DNA from 2 places in the Variovorax sp. Soil_C_12 genome. Region 1 is predicted to be linked to the other one. Evidence: riboswitches for the same ligand, from Rfam matches in the RefSeq annotation. Region 1 holds a riboswitch; the other holds the start of a gene.

Evidence for each region. A riboswitch is a leader RNA that binds a small molecule or an ion and turns the genes downstream of it on or off. The one in region 1 is predicted to bind glycine.
Region 2: linked by a shared signal. The riboswitch ahead of gcvT (glycine cleavage system aminomethyltransferase GcvT) and the one ahead of AC3A6X_RS26415 (D-amino acid dehydrogenase) in region 1 are both predicted to bind glycine.

The regions. Positions count from the first base shown of each region.
Region 1 covers NZ_JBDGIO010000012.1:45,943-55,004, forward strand. Annotated here, with positions in the region: gene AC3A6X_RS26395 (phosphatase PAP2 family protein) at 30-680, opposite strand; gene AC3A6X_RS26400 (MFS transporter) at 680-2,644, opposite strand; gene AC3A6X_RS26405 (hypothetical protein) at 2,668-3,510, opposite strand; gene AC3A6X_RS26410 (helix-turn-helix domain-containing protein) at 3,632-4,366, shown strand; glycine riboswitch at 4,439-4,542, shown strand; glycine riboswitch at 4,547-4,652, shown strand; gene AC3A6X_RS26415 (D-amino acid dehydrogenase) at 4,745-6,013, shown strand; gene AC3A6X_RS26420 (LysR family transcriptional regulator) at 6,017-6,898, opposite strand; gene AC3A6X_RS26425 (tripartite tricarboxylate transporter substrate binding protein) at 7,032-8,015, shown strand; gene AC3A6X_RS26430 (M20 aminoacylase family protein) at 8,024-9,062, shown strand, end outside.
Region 2 covers NZ_JBDGIO010000005.1:358,429-367,490, forward strand. Annotated here, with positions in the region: gene AC3A6X_RS16455 (TRAP transporter substrate-binding protein) at 1-517, shown strand, start outside; gene AC3A6X_RS16460 (TRAP transporter small permease) at 602-1,096, shown strand; gene AC3A6X_RS16465 (TRAP transporter large permease) at 1,093-2,370, shown strand; gene AC3A6X_RS16470 (hypothetical protein) at 2,427-2,999, shown strand; gene AC3A6X_RS16475 (hypothetical protein) at 3,213-4,124, shown strand; glycine riboswitch at 4,143-4,241, shown strand; glycine riboswitch at 4,258-4,370, shown strand; gene gcvT (glycine cleavage system aminomethyltransferase GcvT) at 4,407-5,579, shown strand; gene gcvH (glycine cleavage system protein GcvH) at 5,629-6,000, shown strand; gene gcvP (aminomethyl-transferring glycine dehydrogenase) at 6,047-8,950, shown strand; gene AC3A6X_RS16495 (histidine phosphatase family protein) at 9,031-9,062, shown strand, end outside.

The DNA.
Region 1 (9,062 bases):
GGTGGCGGATCTCGCCGCCACGGGTATCTTCAATCGATACCGATGCGCTGCCGGCGCCGCAACAGGTCTTCGCGCGTGAAGGGCCGCTCGGTGCCGGCCAGCCGCACGGCGAGCAGCCCGAGCGCATCTTGCGTGGGCGCGGGCGTTCCGGGACGCAGGAACAGCAGCGGCGAGACGATGCTGATCAGCAGCAGGACCCAGTGAAGCCGCGGCGGCCGGTGATGCTGCCTCCACAGGAAGAGCGCACTGACCGCCGCGCCCAGCGCGAACCCGGCCGCCACCTCCGACTTGGAATGGGCATAGATCGCGAGCCTCGACAGCCCGATGAGCCCCGCGAAGACCCAGCCGAGCGTGGCGGCCGAGGCGCGCACGCGCGGCTCCCAGTGCGCGGCGACCAGCCAGAAGGCGACCGGCCAGACGCTGGCCGAGAGCATGGTGTGGCCGCTGATGCCGGTGAAGTTGAGCATCGCGCTGCCGATGCCCCAGCCCATGAAGGCGATCTTGGAGGCCGCCACCAGGGCGCCGGCGGAGCCGAACAGCACGAGCCAGCGCCATGCGATCGGCCGCGTGACCGTCCGCACGCCCAGCCAGACGGCGATCCAGGCCGCGACCGGCAGCAGGAAGCCGCTGTCACCGAACCAGGTGATCGAATGCCAGAACCCGTCGGGCAGGAACAGCATCAGCTCGGCTGGCCGCCGAGCAGCCCGCCCACGCGCCGCTGCAGGGCCTCGGGTTGCACCTCGGCGCGCGCCATTGCGCTGCCGACATGGAGCCCGACCCGACTGAAGAAGCCGCGCCGGAAGGGGCGCACCATCGCGACGCGCTCACCATCGCGCACCTCGATGCGGCTGAAGTAGGAGCCCCACAGGTTGGTCAGCGCCATCGGGATCACCGGCACGTCGATGCCCTCGGCGCGGGCGTCTTCGAGGATCTTCATCACGCCGCCCCTGAACGGCTGCAGCGTACCGTCGCGCGTGATGGCGCCCTCGGGGAAGATGGCGAGCAGGTCGCCCTCGCGCAGCACCTGCACCGCGCGGGCGAAGGCCGCCTCATAGGCCGCAGGGTCTTCCTTCTGCGACGCGATCGGAATGGCCTTGGCCAGGCGGAACAGCCAGCCGAGGACCGGCACGCGGAAGATGCGGTGGTCCATGATGAAGCGGATCGGCCTCGGGCTGGCGGCCATCAGCAACACCGCGTCGATGAAGCTCACATGGTTGCAGACCAGCACGGCGGCGCCTTCGGCCGGGATGTGCTCCTCGCCCTTCACGTCGAAGCGATAGACCACGTGCGACAGCAGCCAGGCGAAAAAGCGCAGTAAATACTCCGGCACCAGCATGAAGATGTAGAAGGCAACCACGGCGTTGGCGATGCCCGTGAAGAGGAAGATCTGAGGAATCGTGAAGCCGGCCCTGAGCAGCGCGCCCGCGATCACCGCGCTGGCGATCATGAAGAGGGCGTTGAGGATGTTGTTGGCGGCGATGATGCGTGCGCGGTGCGTGGGCTGGCTGCGCAGCTGGATCAGTGCGTACATCGGCACGCTGTAGAGCCCGGCGAAGAGCGACAGCAGGCCCAGGTCGGCCATCACGCGCCAGTGGGCCGGCTGGGCGACAAAGCTGTAGAGGCCCATCTCGGCCGCTGGCGGCAAACCACGGGACGCGAAGTAGAGGTCGACGGCGAACACGCTCATGCCGATCGCACCCAGCGGCACCAGGCCAATCTCCACCTGGCGCCGACTCAGCGTCTCGCACAGCAGCGAGCCGATGCCGATGCCGATCGAGAACACCACTAGCAGCAGCGAGGCGACCTGCTCGTTGCCGTGCAGCACCTCCTTGGCGAAGCTCGGGAACTGGCTCAGGAAGACGGCGCCGAAGAACCACATCCACGAGATGCCCAGCAGCGAGCGGAACACCACCAGGTTGCCGTGCGCGAGCCGCAGGTTGCGCCAGGTCTCGCTGACCGGGTTCCAATTGACCACCAGGCCCGGATCGGTCGCCGGCGTCGGCGGGATCGCCTGCGCCACGCCCCGCCCCACCAACGCCAGCAGCAGGCAGGCCACCGCCACCGTCGTATGACCGATGCCCGGGAGCGCGACCAGCAGGCCGCCCGCCACCTGCCCCAGCAGGATGGCGATGAAGGTGCCCATCTCGACCATGCCGTTGCCGCCGGTGAGCTCGCGCGCATCGAGCACCTGCGGCAGGTAGGCGAACTTGACCGGCCCGAAGAGCGTCGAGTGCAGCCCCATCAGGAACACGCACGCCAGCAGCAGCACCGCGTCGGCGCGCATGAAGCCCCAGGCCGCCAGCACCATGATCGCGATCTCGAGGTTCTTGACGAAGCGGATCATCTTCGTCTTGTCGTACTTGTCGGTGAGCTGCCCAGCCGTCGCCGAGAACAGCAGGAAGGGCAGGATGAACAGCGCGCCGATCGCCAGCCCCGCCATGGCCGGCGGCATCCAGCCCAGCTGCAGCTGGTAGGTCACCATCACCGTGAAGGCGAACTTGAACAGGTTGTCGTTCGCCGCCCCCGCGAACTGCGTCCAGAAGAAGGGCGCGAAGCGCCGCTGCCCGAGCAGGGCGAACTGGTTGGCGTGCGCGTTCGGCGCGGGCGCGCTGGCTGCAACGGAGGCGTCGGCGGATGTCGTCATTCGAAACGCCCTGGCGGGCTCCTTCAGGCCGTCACCGCGGCCGCGCCCGGATTGTGCCGCAGCGTCTGGCGGCCCATGGCCTGCAGTGCGTGCAGCACGGGCAGCGCCGCCAATGCCGCCGTCAGGTGCTTGAGGCTGTGACCGGCCAGCAGGTGGTGCGTCGCCTCGTAGATGGCGCGGTCCGACAGCTCGAACAGTTTGGCCAGCGCGTAGAAGAAGATCACCCAGCCCAGCCGCAGGCCGATGGCGCCCTGCGCGGGCCGGGTGAGCGCCAGCACGAGCACCAGCAGCATGCCGCCGAACTGGACCAGCGCCCAGGGCATCACGTTGCCCGTTTCCTGGCAGACGGCCACCGCCAGCAAGCCTGCGCCGAGCACGAACCAGGCCGCCGGCCAACCGGCACGCGCGCTCACCCGCTCGCAGACGGCGCACCCGATCAGTCCGGCGAAGGCCACCGTCATCCCGGCGCGGTCCGCCGCGAGACGCAGGGCGTCGGGTTGCAGGTGGTAGAAGGCCGAGCCGGCGGCCGTGATGACCAGGCCGGCGAAGAACATCCAGGCGCAGTCGAGCAGGTTGACCGGCGGCTGGGCCACCGCGTGGTGCAGCGGCACCGCGTCCTGCACGTGCTCGTGCGCCTGGTCGTGCCAGTGGAGCCAGCGCAGGCCCCAGACGCCCAGCGCGGCGAAGGGCAGGTTGCTCAGCACGTCCATCGCGTGGGGAAGGCCGAACCAGTCGCGCTCGTCTGCAAAGGGAACGCCGCCCATCCCCGGCGACGGCAGAGAGGGCCCGGCGACGGCCAGCAGCAGAAGCAAGGCGAAGAAGAAGAGCAGAACACGTTCGCGGCGGGAGAGGAGCGTGAGGGGCATGGCGGTTCCCGGTGAGAGGTCGGTGCGGCGGAATGTAGGTTGTCAACCTCCGGAGGAGCATCGAGAATCGATACGGAGTACTTTTTCACGCCCCCCGGTATCAAAAACCAATACCCGATCCATGAGCACCACCATCGACCTCGTCCAGGCTCTCAAGAACGAGCTGAAGACCGCCCACATGACCTATGCGGACCTCGCCAAGTCGCTGGACATGGCCGAATCCAGCGTCAAGCGCATGCTCGCCAAGGGCGACATGCCGCTCACGCGCGTCGATGCGATCTGTCGTGCGCTGAAAATCGACTTCGCCGAGCTGGCGCGACGCGTCGCCGATGCCCAGCCACTGCTCAAGGAGCTGACGCTCGAGCAGGAAAAGGCGGTGGTCAAGGACAAGAAGCTGCTGCTGCTGGCCATCTGCGTGCTGAGCCAGTGGACGCTGGAGCAGATCGTGGCCGCTTACCGGATCAGCGAGGCCGAATGCATCGGCTACCTGGCGCAGCTGGACCGCATCGGCATCATCGAGCTGCGACCGCTCAACCGCTACCGGCTCAAGCTCGCCAAGACCTTCCGCTGGCGCCCGCATGGGCCGGTGATGGACTTCTTCCGCGAAAACGTGGTGCTGGACTACTACCGCGGCGGCTTCGACGGGCCGGCCGAGGGCCTGCTGCTGGTGCATGGTTCGATCAGCAAGGGCTTGGCCCCGGCCTTCCTCGACCGCCTGCAGCGCGTGGCCCAGGATTTCGCGCAGCAGCACCAGACCGACCAGAAGCTCTCGCCCAAGGAGCGTGAGGGCTACACGCTGCTGCTGGGTATGCGCAACTGGGAGTTCGAGCTCTTCACGCGGCTTCGGCGGGCCTGAGGCGATCGAGATCGAGGCGGGTCAGGGCCCCGGCGACCGCGCTTGGTGACACGGGCCGGGCCGCCTACAATCCGCCCCACTGCAGGAGAGCGGGCCGCTGCGAGGCGGCCCCACCGAAGGCGCAAACTCCCATAAACGCTCAGGTCGGCTCGCAACCAAGGGCCTGTACTGCACCAACTGTCAAAGCCGTCTGGAGAGCCGTCGCACCACGCGACGCACCGAAGGAGCAAGTCCGCTGCGGGCGCAGCGGATGAATCTCTCAGGTACCGAGGACAGGGGGAGCGGCAACTCGGACGCGTGCGCCGGTTGCTTTTTCTTCTTCACGAGCTTCCATTGCTTTCGTCGCGTCCGAGCGTTGCAACCTGAAAGGTTCCTGCAATGCGCGTGATCGTTCTTGGCGCCGGCCTGCTCGGCGTCACCTCGGCCTATTACCTCCGCCAACTCGGCCACGACGTGACCGTGATCGACCGGCAGGCCACGGCGGCCGCCGAAACCAGCTTCGCCAACGGCGGCCAGATCTCGGTGAGCCATGCCGAGCCCTGGGCCAATCCCGGCGCACCGCTCAAGCTGCTGCAATGGCTGGGCAAGGAGGATGCGCCGCTGCTCTTCCGCCTGCGCGGCGACCTGCGCCAGTGGCTCTGGGGCCTGGCCTTCCTGCGCGAATGCACGCCGGCGCGCACCCGGCGCAACATCGAGCAGATCGTGCGCCTGGGCACCTACAGCCGCGAGCTGCTGCAGCAGCTGCGCCGCGACAAGGGACTGCAGTACGAGCAGCGCACCCAGGGCATCCTGCACTTCTACACGACGCAGAAGGAGTTCGACGGCGCACTCAAGCCGGCCGAGCAGATGCGGGCCCTCGGCTGCGAGCGCCGCGTGGTCTCGGCCGACGAGGCGGTGCGCATCGAGCCGGCGCTGGCCCACATCCGGCCCCAGCTGGCCGGCGCCACCTACACGGCCGAGGACGAGTCGGGCGATGCGAACCGCTTCGCGCGCGAGCTGGTCGCGCTGGCCGTGGCGGACGGCGTGCAGTTCCTCATGAGCCACACCGTCACCGCGCTGCGCGAGGCGGGCGGGCGCATCGACCACGTGGAGGCCACCGACAGCGAGGGCCGCTTCCAGCGCATCCGCGGCGACGCCGTCGTGCTGGCGATGGGCTCGCTGTCGCCGCTGTACGCCGCGCCGCTGGGCATCCGGCTGCCGATCTACCCGGCCAAGGGCTACTCGGTCACGCTGCCGGTGAAGGACGCCTCGAAGGCGCACCAGGTCTCGCTGACCGACGACGAATACAAGCTGGTCTTCTCGCGCTACACCTCGGAAAGCGGCGACCGGCTGCGCATCGCGGGCACGGCCGAGCTCAACGGCTACGACCGCGACCTCAATCGCGTGCGCTGCGAAGCCATCGTGCGGCGCGTGGAAGAGCTCTTCCCCGGTGCCGGCGACACGACGCGCGCGCAGTTCTGGACCGGTCTGCGCCCCGCAACGCCGAGCAACGTGCCGCTGATCGGCCGCACGCGCCTGCCCAACCTGTTCCTTAACACCGGCCACGGCACGCTGGGCTGGACCCACGCCTGCGGCTCGGGCCATTCGATCGCGCGCATCGTGAGCGGGCTGAAGCCGGAGGTCGACTTCGCCTTTGCCGGCGCCTGAGCCTCAGTCGCGCATCAGCGCCTGCATCAGCGTGCGCAGGATGACCAGCGCCGGCGCCTCGGTGCGCCGGCGCAGGGTCACGAGGCCGAAGCGCGCCACGCCGTCGAGCGGCGGATCCATCTTCAGCTCGACGAGGCCGGGTGCCGCCGCGCGAATCGCCAGCAGCACGGCGTCGCTCTGGCGCACCACCTCCACCAGGCTGGGGACCTCCTCGCATTGCAGCGTCACGCAGTGCGCGGGATGCGCCTGCGGCCCGTAGGCCTCGACCAGGGTGCGCGCCACCTCGTCGCTCAGCGGTGTGGAAGCGATCGGGTAGCGCTGCACCGCCTCGAAAGCCACGGCACGCAGCCGCGCGAGCGGATGGCCGCGGCGGCACAGGAAGGTACCGCGCATCTCGCGCACCAGGCCGAGCTCGAGGTCGGGCGCCGGCTCCAGCGAGCGCGCATCGACCACCAGCGCATCCAGGGTGCGCTCGCGCAGCGACTGCACGAGCAGATCGGTGCCGCCGCGCGCCACCGCCACGCGCATCCGCGGGTGGTGCTTCGCCATGTGCATGAGGAAGGGCGTCATCAGCATCGCCCCCGGCCCGGAGCCCATGCCGATGCGCACCGTGCCGCCCTCCCCTTCGCGCAGCCGCCGGCCGCTGTCGCGCAGCTCGTCAGCCTCGAAGACCAGGTGGCGCGAGCGGTCCAGCACCTCGCGGCCGAAGGCGGTGAGCTCGTTGCTGCGGCCCACGCGGTCGAACAGCGGCATGCCCAGCTCGTCCTCCAGCGCACGGATGCTGCGGCTCAGGGCCGGCTGGGTCAGGTGCAAGGCCTGCGCGGACTTGCTGAAGGAGCCCGTGCGGGCCAGCGAGATCAGATGCCTGAGTTGGACCAGCGTCATGGCGAAGGCCTGCGGGATAGCTGCATTGAACTCATGCTAATGCAGCCAACAATGCATTGGACGTTAGCAGTGGCCGCTCCTAGCATTCATCCGCATCCGGCAATCGCGCCGGCGCCCCACCCGGAGTCCCCCGATGACATCGTTCTTCCAGCGTTCACATCTCCTCGCCTGTGGCCTGTTGCTGGCCGCGGGCACGGCCTTCGCCCAGAGCTACCCCGCCAAGCCCGTCACCCTGATGGTCCCCTATCCTGCCGGCGGGCCTTCGGACGCCTTGGCGCGCATCTTTGCCACCCCGTTGGGCAAGGAGCTGGGCCAGCAGGTGCTGGTCGAGAACCTGGGCGGCGTCAGCGGCGCGATGGCGGCACAGAAGGTGCTGGCGGCGCCGGCCGATGGCCACTACATCTTCCAGGGCTCTGCCAACGAGGTGATCCTCTCGCCGCTGGCCAACGCGGCCGTGAAGCTCAAGACCGAGGACTTTCGCCTGGTGCATCCGGTGGCCGATGCGGTGATGGTCTTCGTCGCCCGCAAGGACCTGCCCGCCAACAGCGTGGACGAGCTGATCGCGCTGGCCCGCAAATCGACCGACCAGCCGTTGTCCTACGGCAGCGTGGGCGTCGGCTCGCTCTACCACCTGATCCTGGAGAAGGTGCAGCAGGATGCCGGCATCAAGCTGATGCACGCGCCCTACAAGGGCAATGCGCCGCTGCTGCAGGACCTCGGCGGCGGGCAGGTGGACTTTGCCGTGCTGGTCTACAGCGCGGCCATGGGCGCGCTGGCCGAGCAGGGCCGGCTCAAGGTCATCGGCCAGCTGGGCGCGCAGCGCTCCGAGTTGCTGAAGAACGTGCCCACTGCGAGTGAAGGCAAGGAGCTGAAGAATTTGACCTACAAGATCTGGAGCGGCTTCATGGTGCCGAAGAACGCGCCGGAGGACGTCGTGCAGAAACTGCACAAGGCCATCGGCGCGACCCTGAAGGACCCGGGCGTGCGCACGCAACTCGCGGCCCAGACGCAGGTCGCCTCGCCGCCCATGTCGCTGGCCGAATCGGCGAAGTTCTTCGAAGCCGAGACCGCGCGCTACCGGGACATCGCCAAGTCCATCCACCTGCAACCCCAATAAGCCGAATCATGAGCACGCTCCTCGAAGACCTGCACGCGCAGGCCGATGCCTTCATCGACATCCGCCGCGACATCCACCGCCATCCCGAGCTCGCCTTCGACGAGCACCGCACCTCGGCGCTGGTGGCCGAGCGGCTGGAGGCCTGGGGCTACCAGGTCGAGCGCGGCCTCGGCGGCACCGGCGTGGTCGGACGGCTGGTGCGCGGCGACGGCGAACGCCGCCTGGGCCTGCGCGCCGACATGGACGCCCTGCCCATCGACGAGGCGACGGGCCTCGCCTACGCCAGCAGCCACACCGGCGTGATGCATGCCTGCGGCCATGACGGCCACACCGCGATGCTGCTCGCCGCCGCGCACCACCTGGCCGAGCGCGGGCGCTTTTCCGGGACGCTGAACCTGATCTTCCAGCCGGCCGAGGAAGGCGGCGGCGGCGCCGTGCGCATGATGGAGCAGGGCCTGTTCGACAAGTACCCCTGCGACGCCATCTTCGCGATGCACAACATGCCCGGCCTGCCGCAGGGCCGGCTGGCGCTGCGCGAAGGGCCGGCGATGGCCTCCTCCGACTACGCCACCGTCACGCTCACCGGCGTCGGCGGCCACGGCGCGATGCCGCATCGCACGGCCGACTCGATCGTGGCGGCGGCGAGCATCGTGATGGCGCTGCAGACCATCGTGTCTCGCAACATCGATCCGCTGCAGATGGCGGTGGTGACGGTGGGCGCGGTGCATGCCGGCAAGGCCAACAACGTGATCCCGCAGAGCGCCACGCTGGAGCTCAGCGTGCGCGCGCTCGACCGCGAGGTACGCATCAGGCTCGAGGAGCGCATCAAGGCCCTGATCGCGGCGCAGGCCGAGAGCTTCGGCATCAAGGCGCAGATCGACTGGCGCCCCGGCTATGCCGTGCTGGTCAACACGCCAGAAGAAACCGCCTTCGCGCGCGAGGTGGCGCTGGAACTGCTGGGCCCCGAGCGCGTCACGCTGCAGGGCCCGGCGCTGCCCGGCAGCGAGGACTTCGCCTTCATGCTGGAGCGCGTGCCCGGCAGCTACC
Region 2 (9,062 bases), on a different contig from region 1:
GCGCGACGTCAAGGCACCGGAAGACCTCAAGGGGCTGAAGATGCGCACCATGGAGAACCCGGTGCACATCGCGGCCTACAAGGGCCTGGGCATCATCACCACGCCGATGGCCTTCCCGGAAGTGTTCACCGCGCTGCAGCAGGGCACGGTCGACGGCCAGGAGAACCCGCTGTCGGTGATCATGGCGGCCAAGTTCTCGCAGGTGCAGAAGCACCTGTCGCTGACCGGCCATGTCTACTCGCCCTGCATCTTCCTGATGAACAAGGCCGCCTTCGACAAGCTCAGCGCCGCCGACAAGACCGCCTTCCTCGAAGCCGCCAAGGTGGCGGCGAAGGTGAACCGCGACCGCGTCGACCAGGACGACGCCAACGGCGTGAAGGAGCTGCGCGCCCAGGGCATGACCGTGATCGAGAACGTGGACAAGAGCAAGTTCGTCAGCACCCTGGCGCCGGTCAACGCCGAGTTCGAGAAGCAGTTCGGCAAGGCCAACATCGACAAGATCCGCAACTTCCAGTGATCCCGCTGCCGCGATGACCCGCGGCGCACGCCCGCGCAGCACCGGCTGGCGGGCGTTTTTTATCGACCTTTGCATGCCTCGCTCATGAAATCCGCCTTCCTCCGGCTCGACCATTGGACCAACTCGCTGTCCATGGCCGTCGCCTGCCTCATGCTCGTGATCGCCTCGGCGCTCGGCGTGTTCCAGATCGTCACGCGCTTCGTGCTCGAGCAGCCGGCGGAATGGTCGGAGATCCTGATCCGCGTGAGCTTGATCTGGATGGTCTTCATGGGCATCCCCACCGCTTTCCGCCAGGGTGCGATGGTCAGCGTCGACGTGCTGTACCGCTGGAGCCCGCCGAAGATGCGGCGCGTGCTCGACTGGCTGGTGTGCCTGGCCGCGCTGACGCTGATCGGCGTCATCGTGTGGTGGGGCTGGGACTACGCGAAGCGCGGCGGCGTGCAGTCGATGGCGGGGCTCGAATCGGTGTCGATGTTCTGGGCTTATGTGGCGATGCCCATCGGCGGCTTGTTCAGCGTGATCGGGATCGTAGGCAACCTGCTCGACCCGCAGCGGCAAGAGTTGGAGACAGCGCAATGACCCCGATCATGGTCACCACGATGGTGGTGTGCTTCGCACTCACCATCTCCGTCGCGGTCTCGATCGGCCTGGCCTCCGTGGTCGGCATCCAGGCCTCGAACGCCAACATGCTGATTTCCGTCAAGGAGATGTTCAACGCGATCAACAAGTTTCCGCTCGCGGCCATCCCCTTCTTCATCCTGGCCGGCAACCTGATGGAAACCGGCGGCATCTCGCGCCGGCTGGTGGAATTCGCCAAGAGCCTGGTGGGCGGCGTGCAGGGCGGGCTGCCCATGACCTGCGTGCTCACCTGCATGATCTTCGCGGCGGTGTCGGGCTCCTCGGTGGCCACCACCTTCGCCATCGGCGCCATCCTGATCCCGGCGCTGATCAAGCACGGCTACCCCACCAGCTACGCGGCGGCGCTGCAGGCCACGAGCGCGGAGCTGGGCGTGATCATCCCGCCCTCGATCCCGATGATCCTCTACGGCGTGAGCGCCGAGGTGTCGATCGGCGAGCTCTTCATCGCCGGCTTCGGCCCGGGCATCCTGATCAGCCTGGCGCTCATGGCCTTCGTCTACGTCTACTGCAAGGTCAAGGGCCTGGGCAAGAACGACGGCGACGGGCGCCTGGGCGTGGGCGTCGCCACCTGGCGCGCGGGCTGGGCGCTCTTGATGCCGGTGATCATCCTCGGCGGCATCTACGGCGGCATCTTCACGCCGACGGAGGCCTCGGCGGTGGCGGTGCTCTATGCGCTCGTCGTCGGCATGCTCATCTACCGCGAGATCAAGCTGCCGCAGCTCTACGCCGTGCTGCGCAAGTCGGTGATCTCGTCGTCGGTGATCATGTTCATCATCGCCAACGCCGGCCTCTTCGCCTTCCTGATCACGCGCGCCGGCGTGCCCGAGGCCATCGGCCACTGGCTCGAGGCCGTGCTGCAGTCGCCGGCCATGTTCCTGCTGGGCGTGAACGCGGCGCTGTTCGTCATCGGCATGTTCATCGAGACCAGCGCGGCCATCATCGTGCTGGCGCCCATCCTCGCGCCGGTGGCGATGCACTTCGGGATCGACCCGGTGCATTTCGGGCTGGTGATGGTGGTCAACCTGGCGCTGGGCATGATCACGCCGCCCTTCGGCGTCAACCTGTTCGCGGCCTGCACGGTGGCGCGCATCTCGCTGGACCGCATCGTCACGCACCTGGTGCCCTTCGTGCTGGTGATCCTGGCCTGCCTGATGGTCATCACCTACGTGCCGGGCATCTCCTTGGGGCTGCGCGACCTCGTTTATGCGAAGTAGTTCACGCATGAGGGCCTGAGCCTTCGGGTTTCACCGGGGTGTCATGCACGTGGCCGATGCTGCGGCGCTTCGATTCCGAACGCCACAGCATCCCCATGTTCTTCATCAAGACCGAGAAAGCGCGCCAGGAACTGCAGCCGGGCCGCCGCACCCTGGGCCAGCGCGAGCGCGCCCTGCTGCTGATGGCCGACGGCCAGCGCTCGGTCACCGATTTCGGCGAGCTCTTCGGCGGCCGCGACGAGGCCGGCCGCGTGGCGCTGCATCTGGTGCAGCAAGGCTACCTGCTGGACTCGCGGCCCCTGCGATCCGCGGTGCCCGCGCCGGCACGCCAGGCGCCCGAAGCCATCCCGCAGGCGGCGGTCTCGGCCGACACCTTCGACGGCAAGCGTTCGCTCGCCACCACGCGCATGTTCCTCTTCGATCTGTGCGAGCGCATGTTCGTGCGCCGCGATCCGGTGCTGGCCGGGCAGTTCCGCGAGGCCCTGCGCGAGTCGCGCGACCGCGAATCGATGCTGTCGGTCGCCGAGGCCATGCTGGGCGAAATCGAGAAGCTCGCGGGCGCCGAGCGCGCTGGCTCGATCCGCGACCGCATCCTGCGCCTGCTGCCGGCCGAGGAGGCCGTGCACTGAAAACAAGGGTTACAGCATGGGCCCCGGTACGGCGCCTTGGCTGACACGCGGCACCCCTCTTTCTGAATAGGCTTGGGGAGTTGCGGCTGCTTCGCGCGGCCAGCGTCGCCGTTTCCGCATTCAGGCGGTAACATGTTCACGCGGCCGCAACCGGCGAGGAACGCATGGGGCGACAACCCGCCGCTTCTCTTTTCTTCTCTCCCCTGAAGGCAAATGACAAGCTACGGTTTCGTTCACTTGGAATTCGGCGACCAGCACCGCGAGCGTTCGCTCCAGGTGCTGGACAAGCTGCGAATCCGCCTGGCCCAGGATGGCGACCGCTTCTCCAGCGTGATCGTCGACAACGCCAGCGCCGTACACGCGGAAAGCGCGACCGGCTCGGACTCCGCGCAGGGCCTGGTGGTCACCGGCGACAACAGCAACCGCGAATTCTCTGGCTGGGACACCGGCATCGAGACCCTCCTCGCGCGCGGCGAACAGCCCGACGTCTGGATCTTCTCGAACGACACGGTGGCCCTCAACCACGCCTGGAGCGAACGGCGGCTCGAGCGCTTCGGCGGCGAGATCCGCAAGCTCGCCCTGCATCCGGGGCCCTGGCTCTTCGGCGAGATCAACGACTTTCCGCGCTCGACCATGACCCCCATGGGGCCCCTGCTCGAATGGGTCTCGACCTACTGCTTCGCGATGAACAACACGCTGCGCCACCGGCTGGGCACGCTCTCGCCCGGCAACGCGCTGCTGGATTCGCTGGTGAACGAGCAGTTCGAGCCCGGCCGCGGCGTGTTCCGCGACCACGTGGGCGAGGCGTATGTCGATTTCGTGTCCGCCTGGCTGATCAGCGACGACGGCGAGGGCGAGCAGAAGAGGCGCCGCTTCAAGTGGGACCACGAATGGCACAGGGCCAGCCCACTCGGCACCGAGAACTTCGAGGACCTGCGCATGAAGGCGCGCTGCTGTCTCTCGGAACACATGCTGAGCCTGCGCGCGCGCCAGGCAGGCGCCGACATCCGCTCGCCCTACGATGCCCGCAACTTGCGCGAGCACGTCCGGCGCTCCCTGCAGTTCCTCTCGGACAAGCTGTGGGAGAAATTCCTGCTGCGGCGGCTGCGGCTGGAGCGGTCGTAGGCGCGGTTTCCCTTACACTCGACCCGGTCAGGAGAGAGCCCCGCAGCGCGGGGCCGCCGAAGGCGCAGGGCCCCTCGAAGAACGGGCCCGAACGCTCAGGCAAAAGGACTGACGAGGCGCCCGTTCTTTCGGGCGTTTCCTTGCTGGAGAGAGGCGGCGCTTTGCTTTTGGCAAAGCCCGTCCACCGAAGGAGCAAACCCCGATCGTGGGGCGAATCTCTCAGGTAAAGCGGACAGCAGGGGTGGCCCATGGCTTTGCTGCCATGGATCTGGACTGCCCCTGATGGAGAGTGCCTTGGCCTCTGCTCCCGACGATCTGCAAAAGACCCCTCTGTACAACCTGCATGTGGAGCTCGGCGCCCGGATGGTGCCCTTCGCGGGCTATTCGATGCCGGTGCAGTACCCCGCCGGCCTGATGGCCGAGCACAAGCACACGCGCACAGCCGCGGGCCTCTTCGACATCTCGCACATGGGCCAGCTGCGCCTGGTCGGGCCCGAGGCCGCTGCCGCCTTCGAGACCCTGATGCCGGTCGACGTGATCGGCCTGGCGCCCGGCAAGCAGCGCTACGGCCTGCTGCTGAACGACCAGGGCGGCATCCTCGACGACCTGATGTTCTTCAACGAGGGCGGCGATTCGATCTTCGTGATCGTCAACGGCGCCTGCAAGGCCGCCGACATCGCCCACATCCAGGCGAAGATCGGCCAGCGCTGCCAGGTGCAGCCCCTGCCCGACCACGCCCTGCTCGCGCTGCAGGGCCCGCAGGCCGCGGGCGTGCTGGCGCGCCTGTCGCCCGGCATCGAGCGCTTCGTCTTCATGACGGGCGGCAAGGTGCAGATCGGCGGCATCGCGGCCTTCGCCACCCGCAGCGGCTACACCGGCGAGGACGGCTTCGAGATCTCGGTCGCCGCACCTGACGCGGAGGCGCTCGCCCGGCTGCTGCTGACGCAGCCCGAGGTGCAGCCCATCGGCCTGGGTGCGCGCAATTCGCTGCGCCTCGAAGCGGGCCTCTGCCTCTACGGCAACGACATCGACACCACGACCACCCCGGTCGAGGCCTCGCTCAACTGGGCCATGCAGAAGGTGCGCCGCAGCGGCGGCGCGCGCGAGGGCGGCTTTCCCGGCGCGGCGCGGGTGCTGGCGCAACTCACGGCCGACAGCGGCACGGCCGGCCGCCTCGACCACGACACGCTCAAGCGCAAGCGCGTCGGCCTGGTGGCGCTGGAGCGCGTGCCGGTGCGCGACGGCACGCTGCTCGAATCCTTCGAGGGCCTGCCCATCGGCCAGGTGACCAGCGGCCTGCTGGGCCCGACGGTCGACCGGCCCGTCGCGATGGGCTATGTCGCCCTCGCCTACGCCGAGCCCGGCACCCGCCTGCAGGCCATCGTGCGCGGCAAGCCGGTGCCGATGGAAGTCAGCACCCTGCCCTTCGTGCCCGCGCGCTACTGGCGCGGCTAGTTCTTCCTTTCTTTCTTCCTTCCCTTTCTCTTCCCCCAGGAGCCATTCCATGACCATCAAATACACCAAGGACCACGAGTGGGTGAACGCCGAGGGCGACAACGCCACCGTCGGCATCACGCTGCACGCCCAGGACGCGCTGGGCGACGTGGTCTTCGTCGACCTGCCGCAGGTCGGCCAGGGCTACGCCCAGGGCGAAGTCGCCGGCGTGGTGGAGTCGGTTAAGGCTGCGGCCGACGTCTTCATGCCGGTCGCGGGCGAGATCACCGAAGTCAACGAGGCGCTGCGCGCCGACCCCTCGCTGGCCAACAGCGCGCCCGAAGGCGAAGGCTGGTTCTTCAAGATGAAGATCACCGAGCCCGCGCAGCTCGACGCCCTGCTCGACAAGACCACCTACGACAAGTTCGCCGAAGAGAACTGAAAAGCGGACAGCCGCCGCGTTTGTTCCCCCTCCCCTGAGCCCCTCCATGCCGAAGTCCTCCCTGCCCTCCCTGCCCACCCTCGCCGATCTCGAGAATGCCGGCGAATTCATCGCCCGCCACATCGGCATCGAGGCCGAGGACGAGGCGCGCATGCTCGCCGCCGTCGGCTCCAAGACGCGCGCCGAGCTGATCGACGGCATCGTGCCGCCGGCCATCCGCCGCAGCCATCCGATGCAGCTCCCCGCGCCCGTGACCGAAGCCGGCGCGTTGGCCGAGCTGCGCGCCATCGCGGCGAAGAACAAGGTGGCGCGGAACTTCATCGGCCAGGGCTACTACGGCACCCACACGCCCGGCGTGATCCTGCGCAACGTGCTGGAGAACCCGGCCTGGTACACGGCCTACACGCCCTACCAGGCCGAGATCTCGCAGGGCCGCATGGAGGCGCTGCTCAACTTCCAGACCATGGTCTGCGACCTGACCGGCATGGCGATCGCCAACGCCTCGATGCTCGACGAGGCCACCGCCGCGGCCGAGGCGATGACGCTGGCGCGCCGCAGCGTCAAGAGCAAGAGCAAGGTGTTCCTGGTCTCGGGCGACTGCCATCCGCAGACCATCGAGGTGATCAAGACGCGCGCCGCACCGCTGGGCATCGAGGTCAAGGTCAGCACCGTCTCCGAGACGCTGCCGCACCTGATGGCCGGCGGCGATTTCTTCGGCGCGCTGGCGCAGTACCCCGCCACCACCGGCCACGTGCACGATCTGCGCCCGCTGGCCGGCCATGCCCACGCCTGCGACGCCGCCTTCTGCGTGGCGGCCGACCTGCTGGCGCTCACCCTGCTGGCGCCGCCCGGCGAATGGGACGCCGACATCGTCTGCGGCACCACGCAGCGCTTCGGCATGCCCTTGTGCAATGGCGGCCCGCATGCGGCCTACCTGGCCTGCCGCGATGAATTCAAGCGCTCGCTGCCCGGCCGGCTGGTCGGCGTCAGCGTCGACACGCAGGGCCGCCCGGCCTACCGCCTGGCGCTGCAGACGCGCGAGCAGCACATCCGCCGCGAGAAGGCCACTTCCAACATCTGCACGGCGCAGGTGTTGCCGGCAGTGGTCGCGAGCATGTATGCTGTCTACCACGGGCCCGCAGGCCTGACGCGCATCGCGCAGCGCGTGGCCGCCCTCACCGCCATCCTGGCGCAGGGCCTGGAGCAGATGGGCCGCGAGCTGGCCAACGCCACCGCCTTCGACACGCTCACGGTCCTGACCGGCGAGGACACGCCGAAGATCCTGGAGCGCGCCCAGGCCGCCTCGGTCAACCTGCGCCAGGGCCTGCAGCAGCACCTGGGCATCTCGCTGGACGAGACCAGCACCCGCGCCGACATCGAGACCCTGTGGGCCCTGTTCGTGCCGGCCGGCACGCCGATGCCGCGCTTCGAGGAGCTCTCGGCCACGGTCGGTTCGCGCATCCCGCTGGACCTGCAGCGCACCAGCGGCTTCCTCGCACACCCCGTGTTCAACACCCACAAGAGCGAGACCGCGATGCTGCGCTACATCCGCAGCCTCTCCGACAAAGACCTCGCGCTCGACCGCAGCATGATCCCGCTGGGCAGCTGCACCATGAAGCTCAACGCGACCAGCGAGATGATCCCCATCACCTGGCCCGAGTTCGCGGACATCCATCCCTTCGCGCCGGCCGAGCAGCTGCAGGGCTACGCCGAGCTCGACGCGCAGCTGCGCGCCTGGCTGTGCGAGGCCACCGGCTACGCCGGCATCAGCCTGCAGCCCAATGCCGGCTCGCAGGGCGAATACGCCGGCCTGCTGGCCATCAAGGCCTACCACGAAGCCCAGGGCCACGGCCACCGCAACATCTGCCTGATCCCCTCCTCCGCCCACGGCACCAACCCGGCGAGCGCGCAGATGGTGGGCATGAAGGTGGTGGTGACCGCCTGCGACGCGCAGGGCAACATCGACATGGACGACCTCACGCGCGCCTGCGAGCAGCACCGCGACGACCTGGCCGCGGTGATGATCACCTACCCCAGCACCCACGGCGTGTTCGAGACCCGCGTCAAGGAGCTGTGCGAGATCGTGCATGCGCACGGCGGCCGCGTGTACGTCGACGGCGCCAACATGAACGCGCTGGTCGGCGTGGCCGCGCCCGGCGAGTTCGGCGGCGACGTCAGCCACCTCAACCTGCACAAGACCTTCTGCATCCCGCACGGCGGCGGCGGGCCCGGCGTGGGACCGGTGTGCGTGGTCGAGGACCTGGTGCCCTACCTGCCCGGCCACGTGAGCGGCGGCCTCCCCTCGAACGGCGTGGGCGCCGTGTCGGCCGCGCCGCTGGGCAACGCAGCGGTGCTGCCGATCAGCTGGATGTACTGCCGCATGATGGGCGCGGCCGGCTTGCAGGCCGCGACCGAGGTCGCGATCCTGAGCGCCAACTACATCAGCGCGCGGCTCAAGGACCATTACCCCACGCTCTACGCCAGCCCCAACGGCCACGTGGCGCACGAGTGCATCCTGGACCTGCGCCCGCTCAAGGACAGCAGCGGCGTGACGGCCGAGGACGTGGCCAAGCGATTGATCGACTACGGCTTCCACGCGCCCACGCTGAGCTTCCCGGTGCCCGGCACGCTCATGGTCGAGCCGACCGAGAGCGAGCCCTTGGCCGAACTGGACCGCTTCGTCGACGCGATGATCGTGATCCGCGGCGAGATCCGCCGCATCGAGGAAGGCATCTGGCCGCGCGAGGACAACCCGCTGAAGAACGCGCCACACACGGCCGACAGCCTGCTGGCCAGCGAATGGACCCGGCCCTACTCGCGCGAGCTCGGCGCCTTCCCCATCGCCTCGGTCAAGGACGCCAAGTACTGGCCGCCGGTGGGCCGCATCGACAACGTCTACGGCGACCGCAACCTGTTCTGCAGCTGCGTGCCAGTGGCCGACTACGCGTGATGGCGCCCGGCGCGCACCGGGCGAAATAGGTCTTTGCCTACGGGGCGCGCGGCGAGGGGCTCCTAGCATGGGCTCGTCTCATGCAATCCAACTGGCCCCAAACCCTCTGGAT